DNA from 3 places in the Actinomadura sp. 7K534 genome. Region 1 is predicted to be linked to each of the others. Evidence: riboswitches for the same ligand, from Rfam matches in the RefSeq annotation. Region 1 holds a riboswitch; each other region holds the start of a gene.

Region 1 (2,193 bases):
GACGACTACTGGCGGCGGCTCGACCCGGCCTACGTCCACGGCCACGACGGGGAGTCGTTCCAGGCGCTGATCACGCGCGCCCGCGCCTTCCTCGACCGCCTGGCCGAACGTCCGGCGGACGGGCCGGTGGCGGTGTTCACGCACGGCGTCTTCACGAAGGCGGTGGTGTGGTCGCTGCTGAGCGGGGTCACCGAGCCCGACGCCGCCGCGATGCGGGCCTTCCGCGACTTCCAGGGGCTTTACGACGTTCCGAACTGCTCGATCGTCGAGCTCTGGCGTCCCAGCGGGCCCTACGGGTGGCGGGTCGCCGCCGGGGCGACGATGCACCTCGCCGAGACGTTCAGCACGCCCGCGACCGCGTCCCACGCGCGCTTCGACTAGCGGGTCGGGATGCCGGGGTTAGACTTCTTCGTGCGGATGGTTCACCCGGGTCCAGCGAGGACGCGGGTGTCGTAAGAGGGAACCCGGTGCGAATCCGGGACTGCCCCGCAGCGGTGAGCGGGAACGACCGCCGTCATCACGCACTGGGCCCGCGCGGCCTGGGAAGCGACGGCCAGTAGGACGCCTCGGGAGAGGCGGTGCCCGCGAGTCCGAAGACCTGCCTCCGCCCGTGTACCGGCCGGTACACGGCGGTCGGCGGCCTCGCGGGAAGGTCTGCGGCACGGCATCGTGCGCACTCCCTTCTTGCGGGCCGCCCCTGTGGCACAGCGAGGGAAGCCGCCATGAGCACAGCCATGAAGACCACGATTCTCGGATACCCCCGGATCGGGGCGCGCCGGGAGTTGAAGTTCGCCACCGAGGACTACTGGGCGGGACGCGCCGGCGCCGACGCGCTCGCCAAGACCGGCGCCGACCTGCGCGCGGCGGGCTGGAACGAGCTGCGCGACGCGGGCCTGGACGCGATCCCGTCGAACACGTTCTCCTTCTACGACCAGGTCCTCGACACGAGCGTGCTGGTCGACGCGGTCCCCGACCGGTACCGGCAGCTGACCGGGCTCGACCGCTACTTCGCCATGGCGCGGGGCGTGCAGGACGTCCCGCCGCTCGAAATGACCAAGTGGTTCGACACGAACTACCACTACATCGTCCCCGAGCTGGGGCCGGACACCCGGTTCCGGTTGGCCGAGGGCGCCGCCGCGAAGCCGCTGGCCGAATACCGGGAGGCCAAGGCGCTCGGCATCGAGACGCGTCCGGTGCTCGTCGGGCCGCTCACGTACCTGCTGCTGGCGAAGCCCGCCCCGGACGCGCCGGAGGGCTTCCGGCCGCTCGACCTCCTCGACGGGCTCGTCGACGTGTACGCCGAGGTCCTGGAGCGCCTGGCGGGGTCGGGGGCGGCGTGGGTGCAGCTGGACGAGCCAGCCCTCGTCGCCGACCGCACCGAGGAGGAGATCGACGCCCTCGCCCGCGCCTACACGCGGCTCGGGCGGCTGACCAGCAGGCCCCGCCTGATGGTCGCGACGTACTTCGGGACGATCGGCGCCGCCGCGTTGCAGCGGCTGGCCCGCAGCCGCGTCGAGGCGGTCGGGCTGGACTTCGTCGCCGGTCCCGGCAACCTCGACGTCCTCGCCTCCGTCGGCGGCCTCCCGCGCAAGACGCTCGTCGCGGGCGTGGTGGACGGCCGCAACGTGTGGCGCGCCGATCAGCGGCGGGCCAGGGCGACGTGCGCCTCGCTGCTCGGGCTCGTCGATCAGCTGGTGGTCAGCACGTCCTGCTCGCTGCTGCACGTCCCGATCGACCTGGAGGCCGAGACCGCGCTGGACCCGGACGTCCGGGGACGGCTCGCGTTCGCCCGGCAGAAGGTCGCCGAGGTCATCGCGGTCGGACGGGCCCTCAGCGAGGACGTCCCGGCCGCGGCGGAGACACCGCAGCGCACTGCGGAGACCCCGGCGGCCGCGGGGATCGACCGGGGCGTCCGCGAGCGGCTGGACTCGATCGGCGACGCGCGGCGCGGCGACCGCGGCACCCGGTTCGCCGCCCAGCGGGACGCGCTCGGCCTGCCCGAACTCGCCACGACCACCATCGGCTCGTTCCCGCAGACCCCCGAGATCCGCCGGGTCCGCGCCGACCGCCGCGCCGGGCGCATCACCGCGGCGGAGTACGAGCGGGCGATGAAGGACGAGATCGCCCGCGTCATCGCGCTGCAGGAGGACCTCGGCCTCGACGTCCTCGTGCACGGCGAGCCGGAGCGCAACG
Region 2 (2,193 bases), on a different contig from region 1:
GCCGCGTCCTGCTCGACGCGGCGCATGAACTCGTCCGGGATCCAGTTCGCGAGGTTGAGGTTGTGGGTGCGGCGCGCGTCCTCGCCGGTGTTGTCGCGCAGTTCGAGGAACTCCTCGACGTCGGCGTGCCACGGCTCCAGGTACACGCACGCGGCCCCCTTGCGGCGCCCGCCCTGGTTGACGGCGGCGACGGACGCGTCGAGCGTGCGCAGCCACGGGACGATCCCGTTGGAGTGCCCGTTGGTGCCGCGGATCAGCGAGCCCCGCGACCGCACCTTCGTCCACGAGATCCCGATGCCGCCCGCGTACTTGCTCAGCCGCGCCACCTGCGCGTACCGCTCGTAGATCGACTCCAGCTCGTCGCGCGGCGAGTCGAGGAGGAAGCAGGACGACAGCTGGGGGCGGCGCGCGGCCGAGTTGAACAGCGTCGGCGAGCTGGGCAGGTACGACAGCGTGCTGAGCAGCCCGTACAGCTCGGCCGCCTCGTCGTACGTGTCGGCGAGACCGCACGCTACGCGCAGCAGGAAGTGCTGGGGGCGCTCAAGGACGAGCCGCGTCCGCGGATGCCTCAGCAGGTACCGGTCGTACAGGGTGCGGAGGCCGAAGTACTCGAAGCGGTCGTCGGCCGTCTCGTCGATGAGCGCGTCGAGCGCGGGCGCGTGGGCGGCGACGAACGCGGCGGGCGCGTCCGCCAGCAGGCCCTCGCGGTGCGCGGCGGCGACCGACTCGCCGAACGTCCGGACGCCCGCGGCCGCGGCCTCCGCCCGGATGCGGGCGCCGAGGAGCCGCGCGGCGACCCTGGAGTACCCGGGTTCGGCGGGGACCAGGGCGCCCGCCTCGCCGATCGCGAGGTCCCGCAGCGCTGCCGCGTCCGCGCCGTCGCCGGGCCGGACGGCGGCCAGCACCCGTTCCGCGTCGGCACCGGGTATCGCCTCGCAGGCGGCCTCGACCTCGGCGGCGATCTCCGCGAACGCCGTGGGCGGCGCGGCCAGATCCTGTGTCACGTGCTCTTCTCCCCTCGCAGACCGCCTCACGGAGGCATGCGAACGGGACGCGAGCCGCCCGCCGGGGCGCACCGCGCTCCGTCCCGAGCCCACCCGCGAGGCCTGGACGAACGACGTGCGGGCAGGTCTTCGGACTCGCGGGCGCCGCCTCTTCCGAGGCGTCCTACTGGCCGTCGCTTCCCGGGCCGTGCGGCCCAGTGCTCGATGACGGCGGTCGTTCCCGCTCACCGCTGCGGGGCAGTCCCGGATTCGCACCGGGTTCCCTCTCACGTCGCCCCCGCCGCGGACGGCGGGGGCGAACCAGCACGGGATTGAACCCTACATCTAGTTGGCGATCTTTGCGCAACCCCAAGATGTTGGGCGTGTCTGAAAGATATGACGGGGTCGGCTGCGCGGCCGCCGACCCGGGTGGGAGGATGGTGGCGCCATGTCCCCGCCTGCCCCGAACCCGGTGTTCCGGCCCGCTCGCGCGGTGGTGTTCGCCACCGTGTGCGTCACCCTGGCCGTCACCGGGCACGTGCTGGCCGCGGGGACGGTCCCGGCCTGGTCGGCCGCAGCGGGCTTCTTCCTCGTCCTCGGCGTGACCCTGGTGCTGGCGGGCCACGAGCGCTCGCTGGCGACGATCCTGGGCGGGCTCCTCGGCGGGCAGTTCGCGCTGCACACCCTGTTCACGGCGGCGTCCGGCCCCGTCCACCACCCGGCGGCGCACGGCGCGATGACACACGGGCCGGACGTCATGGTCCCGGTCGCGCACGGCGCGGACGGCCCGGCGATGACGCTCGCGCACACCGCGGCCGCCATGGTCGCGGCGTGGTGGCTGCGGCGCGGCGAGCGGGCCGCGTGGTCGCTGGCCCGGCGCGTCGCCGCCGCGGCGGACCGCCCGATCCGGCTGCTCATCGCCCTCCTCACCATTGAACCGGCGGCGCCGCCGCGGCGTACTCCGCTGACACCGGCGGCCGCCGCCGTCACCGCCACCGGCCGGGTGCTGCGGCACCAGGTCGTCCGGCGGGGTCCACCGATCCGTTCGAGGGCGCTCGCCCACAGCTGAGCGCCGTACGTCACCGGGACGCCGCAGCACGGCGCTCCCGTGTCTCCCCCGTACGACTCGAACGGAGTTCCGTCATGTCCTTCATTCCGCATGCCCGCCGCGCGGGCGCGGTGGCCTCCCTCGCCGCCATATCGGTCACGG
Region 3 (2,193 bases), on a different contig from region 1:
TGGCCGTCGCCGGGAGCGGCGTGCCGGGCATCGAGCTCGGCACTGCGGTGGTGCCGACGTACCCGCGGCACCCGGCGGTGATGGCGCAGCAGGCGAGGACGACGGCGCTCGCGGTGCAGGGGCGGTTCACCCTCGGCATCGGGCTGTCCCACAAGATCGTCATCGAGGACATGTACGGGTACGACTTCGCCCGGCCTGTGCGCCACATGGACGAGTACTTGTCGGTCCTGTTGCCGCTGCTTGAGGGCGACGCCGCCTCGTTCAAGGGCGAAACCCTGCAGGGCAACATCGGCCTCTCCGTTCCCAACGAAGGACGGGTACCAGTGCTGCTCGCAGCACTCGGCCCCAAGATGCTCAAGCTGGCGGCGGAAAGGACGGACGGCACCGTGCTGTGGATGACCGGTCCCGTCACCGTCCGCGAGCACATCGCGCCGACCATCACCGCGGCCGCCAAGGCGGCGGGACGACCGGACCCACGGGTGGTGTGCGTCCTGCCGGTGTGCGTCACGGACGACGTCGACCAGGCACGGGAGCAGGCGGGCCAGACCTTCGAGATGTACGGGATGCTGCCGTCCTACCGGGCGATGATGGACCGCGAAGGCGTGGACGGCCCCGCCGACCTGGCCATCGTCGGGGACGAGGACGAGGTCGCGGCCAAGCTGGAGGAACTGGCGGCAGCGGGCGTCACCGATTTCGTCGCCGCCGAGTACATCCCCGGCGAGAACCGCGGCCGGACCAGGAAGTTCCTCACGTCCTACATGGCCGGCTGACCTCATCGCGCCATCCGCCGAACACCGGCGGGTGAACCCCACAACCGCCGCAGTCGCACTTCGTGCCCCATCCCGCCGTCCCCAGCACCGGACGGTCAAGGCGAGGGGATGTCGGAGTTTAGGGGGACTTGCTGCCTGATAGCGTTGCGATGCTGCGCGCCAGGAGCGAAGTCCGGTGGAAATCCGGCGCTGTCCCGCAACTGTGGAGCCCACGCTGAGTGGGCCGAGCCAGGTCGCCTCCTAGCGCGCCGACGATTTTCGACCTCGTGGAAGGGCGATCCGTCATGTGCGGGCCGCGGCTTCCCTGTAGCCAGGAGGCTCCTGTGAGACCCGTCCGTTCCCTCGGCGCGGTGATGGCGCTCGTCGCCGCGCTCGCCACCGGATGCGGTGGCGGCACCGATACCTCCGGTGACGCGACGTCCGGCGCCAAGACCGTCACGGTGCAGGCCGCCAACGGGGCGGTGACCGTCCCGGCCAAGCCCGAGCGCATCGTGTCGCTGTCCCCCGCGCACACCGAGACGCTGTTCGCGATCGGCGCCGGGCCGCAGGTGGTGGCGGTGGACGACTACTCCGACCATCCCCCGAACGCGCCCAAGACGAAGCTGTCGGGCTTCAAGCCGAACGCCGAGGCGGTCATCGAGTACAGGCCGGACCTCGTCGTCGTGTCCGACGACCTGAACGGCATCGTCAAGGCGCTGGAGAAGGTGAAGATCCCCGTCCTGCTGGAGCCGGCGGCCAACAACCTGGACGAGGCCTACGACGAGATCCGCGACCTCGGGCTCGCCACCGGGCACTCCGACGAGGCGGAGAAGCTCGTCACGGACATGCAGGCGAGCATCAAGGAGACGGTCGACGCATCGTCCAAGGCCAAGGGCCTCACGTACTACCACGAGCTCGACAACCAGCTGCACTCGGTGACGTCCAAGACGTTCGTCGGCCAGGTCTACGGGCTGTTCGGACTCCGCAACATCGCCGACGAGGCGGACGAGGCGAGCAGCGGGTACCCGCAGCTGTCGCGCGAGTTCCTCCTCAAGCAGGACCCCGACCTGATCTTCCTCGCCGACACCAAGTGCTGCGGCCAGAACGCCGGGACCATCGCCAAGCGCCCCGGCTGGTCGGATCTGGGCGCGGTGAAGAACGGCGGCGTGGTCGAGCTCGACGACGCCATCGCCTCCCGATGGGGTCCCCGCCTGCCCGAGTTCGTCAAGGCGATCGGCGCCGCGGTGCAGAAGGTCCAGTGATCACCGCACTGGACGTCCGGCCGTGAGTCCCAAGCTTCGCCGCGCGTCCGCGGGGACGTCTCCGGACGTCCCCGCGGACGTCCCGAGGCGTCCCGTCCTCCCGGCCGGGCAGGCCAGGCTGCGGCCAGTCTCGCTCGTGGTCGCGGCGGCGCTGCTGGCGGCGACCCTGCTGGCGGGAGTGC

What was found. A riboswitch is a leader RNA that binds a small molecule or an ion and turns the genes downstream of it on or off. The one in region 1 is predicted to bind cobalamin.
Region 2: another riboswitch for cobalamin. It lies ahead of E1266_RS29065 (ribonucleoside-diphosphate reductase subunit alpha); the one in region 1 lies ahead of metE (5-methyltetrahydropteroyltriglutamate--homocysteine S-methyltransferase).
Region 3: another riboswitch for cobalamin. It lies ahead of E1266_RS25220 (ABC transporter substrate-binding protein); the one in region 1 lies ahead of metE (5-methyltetrahydropteroyltriglutamate--homocysteine S-methyltransferase).

The regions. Positions count from the first base shown of each region.
Region 1 is NZ_SMKB01000125.1:7,920-10,112, reverse strand. Features, by position in the region: gene E1266_RS22840 (histidine phosphatase family protein) at 1-381, shown strand, start outside; cobalamin riboswitch at 402-621, shown strand; gene metE (5-methyltetrahydropteroyltriglutamate--homocysteine S-methyltransferase) at 735-2,193, shown strand, end outside.
Region 2 is NZ_SMKB01000207.1:3,293-5,485, forward strand. Features, by position in the region: gene E1266_RS29065 (ribonucleoside-diphosphate reductase subunit alpha) at 1-1,004, opposite strand, end outside; cobalamin riboswitch at 1,107-1,324, opposite strand; gene E1266_RS29070 (hypothetical protein) at 1,432-2,052, shown strand; gene E1266_RS29075 (YcnI family protein) at 2,127-2,193, shown strand, end outside.
Region 3 is NZ_SMKB01000152.1:618-2,810, forward strand. Features, by position in the region: gene E1266_RS25215 (LLM class F420-dependent oxidoreductase) at 1-770, shown strand, start outside; cobalamin riboswitch at 901-1,023, shown strand; gene E1266_RS25220 (ABC transporter substrate-binding protein) at 1,094-2,011, shown strand; gene E1266_RS25225 (iron ABC transporter permease) at 2,130-2,193, shown strand, end outside.